One region of the Lysinibacillus sp. NPDC095746 genome, then DNA from elsewhere that is predicted to be linked to it. Evidence: predicted binding sites of a transcription regulator. Region 1 holds the regulator's gene; the other holds the start of a gene.
What was found. The regulator LexA, encoded in region 1, represses DNA repair genes until DNA is damaged. The targets are predictions, from matches to a motif close to CGAACATATGTTCG.
Positions count from the first base shown of each region.

Region 1 (2,209 bases):
TAGCATAGCGCATCAACTCCTCCTGCTGACGCTCTAACGAGGAACTTTGTGTCTCTTTTTCTGTACTCACACGGCAATAGACAACGGCCGATTGTTGATTCATTTTCATTTGTCGTTTCTCGCAATTTCAATTGAATTTATAGGGGATGGGTCACCCACTACTGGAATCACTAAGGATTTACCTGCAATAATTTGTGCGTTCGATAATTCATTTTCTGTTTTCACAAGCTTAATCCATTCATCCGTTTTCATTTTACCACGGTATTGATCGGCTAACGACCATAAGCTATCACCATGTGCGATTTCAATTTCTGTGTACGTTACATCGCCTGGGTCTGTTATAAAAAGGTATGCCGCAAAAAGCAAACAAGCTCCTAATAAAGTTGTAATATGTGGATTTTTCTTAAACCAGTTCATGTTTAAAACCCCTTTTCTAGAATGTTTGTTCGGAATATATGTTCTCATATTAATACGAACAAACGTTTTTGTCAAACGCTTTTCGAACCTATGTTTGCTTAAGTGTTCGCATTCTGTTATACTACTAATTAGTAAAATGATTAAAAAAAGAGGTGAGCAATTATGAAAAAAGTTTCGAAAAGACAAGAGGCTATATTAGAGTTCATTAAAGAAGAAGTACGAGCAAAGGGGTATCCACCATCTGTACGTGAGATTGGGGAGGCAGTTGGACTTGCTTCAAGCTCAACAGTTCATGGGCATTTAGCTCGTTTAGAACAAAAAGGCTTGATTCGACGCGATCCAACTAAACCACGTGCTATTGAAATTTTAGAGCCAGAGGATTCTATCCAAAAGCAACACGTTATTCATGTCCCATTAGTTGGGAAGGTTACTGCAGGTTCTCCAATAACTGCTGTTGAAAATATCGATGAATATTTCCCACTCCCAGATATTTATGGTACAAGTGAAGATCAATTATTTATGCTTGAAATTATGGGTGAATCAATGATTGAAGCTGGCATTTTAGACGGAGATTTAGTTATTGTTAAACAAAAAGCAACAGCTGATAATGGTGATATTGTCGTAGCAATGACTGAAGAGAATGAAGCAACTGTAAAGCGTTTCTTTAAGGAAAAAAGTCATTTTCGTTTACAGCCTGAAAACTCAACAATGGAGCCAATTATCGTAGATCAAATTTCTATTTTAGGGCATGTTGTAGGTCTATATCGTCGTGTACATTAAAAGTATCTCAATATTAAAGTATAAAAGGAGGTTATTATGTTCACAAATGGGCATAAACCTCTTTTTCTTATCTTTTGAGTGTTATTTTAATCACTAAAAAAGAACCCACTTGAAAATGGATTCCTTACACCTAGCAATGTATTCATGTTCATCACCAAGGTTATCTTAGTAAAGTTTATGCCTCTACCTTAAATTTCAAACTTGCCTTTACAAATGCAGCAAATAGTTTCTTTGATACTGCATCTCCTGCAATAGCTAACTCTTCAGGATGCCATTGAACTGCTAAACAAAATGGTAAATCATCATGCACTACCGCTTCAACGATACCATCACTTGATTTTGCTACTACTTTCAGCTTTTCTGCTACTACGTTTATTGCCTGATGATGAAATGAATTCACAGCAATTTTTTCTTCCTCAATAATCGTTTTTAATAATGTATCAGGTGATAGGTTAACATAATGTGTTGTAACACCCCTCGCTGCTTGTTGCACATGCTTTATTAATTTTTTACTATGATACTCACTTTCAATATCCTGATAGACTGTGCCCCCAAACGCAACATTTAGTATTTGAAGCCCTCGACAAATTCCGAGAATCGGCATTTTCCGAATAGAGGCTGCATTAATTAAAGCAAGCTCCACTGCATCTCGTTCAGGATGAACCTTCCCTAATTTTGGTGTAGGTTCTGCGTCAAAGAGGAATGGATGTACATCATAGCCACCCGATAGTAATAAACCGTCCGTCAACGATAAAATTTGTGCTACATCCTCTTCAACGCCAATTGGAATTATTAGTGGAACTCCCCCTGCTTCCATTATACTTTTGCTATAAGCAGCATTTAATCTTGAGGACAAATCATCCTCCGCAAAAGCCGTTATTCCGATAATTGGTTTCATCCTATCCCCTCCATGATCTTTAGCTTGCATTCACTGCCTGTGAAAAAATCCGTCAATGATTACTTACCAAAACCCAAGATACCAATTCATCAACGCATCACCATAGAAATAGAT
Region 1 covers NZ_JBIWGL010000006.1:35,660-37,868, reverse strand. Annotated here, with positions in the region: gene ACIQ7N_RS06180 (YneB family resolvase-like protein) at 1-109, opposite strand, end outside; gene yneA (cell division suppressor protein YneA) at 106-417, opposite strand; gene lexA (transcriptional repressor LexA) at 580-1,197, shown strand; gene ACIQ7N_RS06165 (gamma-glutamyl-gamma-aminobutyrate hydrolase family protein) at 1,373-2,095, opposite strand; gene ACIQ7N_RS06160 (prepilin peptidase) at 2,159-2,209, opposite strand, start outside.

Region 2 (2,209 bases), on a different contig from region 1:
GAAAAATCCGATTAGTATTGCTTTTAATGGTTTATTTGAGGCAATAAGGAAGAAAGAATTTTGGCTATTAGCGGGAAGTTTTTTTATTTGTGGACTGTCAACTAGTGGGTTAGTTGGTACTCATTTTGTTTCTTACTGTATTAGCTTTGGTGTCCCTTTAGTAACCGCTGCATCCTTTCTTTCCTTTATGGGAGTGTTTAACCTTGTAGGTACTACTTTATCCGGGTGGCTGTCTGATCGTTTTGATAATCGATGGTTATTGTTTTGGTATTACCTTTTAAGAGGAATGTCTCTGCTTTTACTCCCGTATGCATTAATGCAAGGGTCGCTAACTTTACTGACAATCTTTACAATATTTTATGGATTAGATTGGATTGCTACAGTACCTCCAACGATTAGCATTTCTAGACAAATTTTTGGTACGAATAAAAGTGGCATTATTTATGGGTGGATTTTCGCATCACATCAAGCAGGAGCTGCAGTTGCTGCCTATGGTGGAGGCCTCATTTATAAGTTTTTCAATTCATATACTTGGGCCTTTTTCCTTGCTGGAATGTTCTGTGCATTGGCAAGTTTATTTGTCATCATCGTGAAAAAACAAACGCCCCATCATGCCAATATTTGAACTAGCTACTGGCTTTGCTTAGGGCGATACACTTGACTATCGTCGGTTCTCAAATTTTGTCAGCTAATATTGATATGCGCCGCAAACAGAAGAAAGAACGCTGCTAAAGTATAAAGATGCGCCGCAAACGAAAGGAAGACCGCTGCTAAAGTATAAAGTTGCGCCGCAAACGAAAGGAAGACCGCCGCAAAAGCAAAAAGTCGCGCCGCAAACGTTAGCCGCCGCTAAAGTATAAAGCTGCACCACTAACCGAGCAAAGAACGCAAGAAAACCCGAATTTCCGCAGCTATCGATTTCACGTATAGAAAACATTTGTTGCTGTTGCATAGTGACAGCTTCGTTTTCGCACCACCTGACACCTTAATTTCATTGAAGCAATAGCTATCACAACATGAAGTTGAAGCCAATATCATATTGGTTTCAACTTTTTTCATTAAAAATTTTTTGACACCGTCCAAACAAAAGTTTATAATGTAAACAAATATAACAAAAGGTGATGCTATGAATGAAAGAGAACAGGCGGTCCTTGCATTAATTCGCCAGAATCCGTTTATGTCTCAACAAGAGATGGCCGATAAGATGAATCTGTCTCGACCAGTCCTTGCTAATTTAGTATCGAGCTTGACGAAACAGGGGAAAATTGTAGGCCGTGCGTATATTTTACCTGAGGAAAATGAAATCATTTGTATCGGTGGAGCCAATCTTGACCGAAAATTTCATGTGAAGGGGAATGTCCAGTTCGGTACATCTAATCCTGCAAGCTCTTCATTTAGTGTAGGGGGTGTTGGACGAAACATTGCTGAAAACTTAGGCAGATTAAATCATCAAGTAACATTGCTGACTACTGCCGGCAAAGATGCTGATTGGCAAGTGATCCAAGAAGCTTCGGAGCCATTTATGAATTTACGTTATGTGGAGCAGTTACCAGACGCTTCGACTGGTTCCTATACCGCGATTATGGATGAGCAGGGCGAGCTAGCATTAGCGGTAGCGAATATGGAAGTATATGATCTTTTATTGCCAAGTTTGCTAAAAAAACATGAGGCAATGCTCATGAACGCAGGCTGCTTTATTATGGACTTGAACTGTCCAAAGGAAACAGTGGCTTACATACAGCAGGTTGCAATTGCCCGTGACATTCCGTTTGTCATCGTACCGGTATCTTCGCCAAAAATGAATCGATTACCTGATACGTTGCAAGGTGTAACATGGTTTATTTGTAACACAGATGAAGCAGAGACGATTGTTGGTCAGAAAATCGAAAACTCTGTGCATTATGAAAAGGCTTTACAGCAACTTCTTACATTAGGTGCTGACCACGTAATTATTACAGCGGGTAGCAAGGGTGTGTATGCAGCTTCCGTTACAACGAAGCCAAGCAATTACGTGGCGAAAGCTATAGAAAAAATTGAAGATGTAACAGGTGCCGGGGACGCCTTTGTAAGTGCTGTAATCCACAGCTGGCTTACTGGGCAATCCTTTGCAACATGTATTGACGCAGGCTTAACGAATGCCAAAAATACGCTTGCATCCCCATATACAGTAAGACCTGAGCTATCAGTTGATTTGTTAAACAGTGAAATG
Region 2 covers NZ_JBIWGL010000004.1:154,227-156,435, reverse strand. Annotated here, with positions in the region: gene ACIQ7N_RS04900 (MFS transporter) at 1-625, shown strand, start outside; gene ACIQ7N_RS04895 (hypothetical protein) at 689-952, opposite strand; gene ACIQ7N_RS04890 (carbohydrate kinase) at 1,127-2,209, shown strand, end outside.
Region 2: ACIQ7N_RS04890 (carbohydrate kinase) is a predicted target of LexA. The motif match lies at 1,081-1,094, and genes of this name have one in related genera.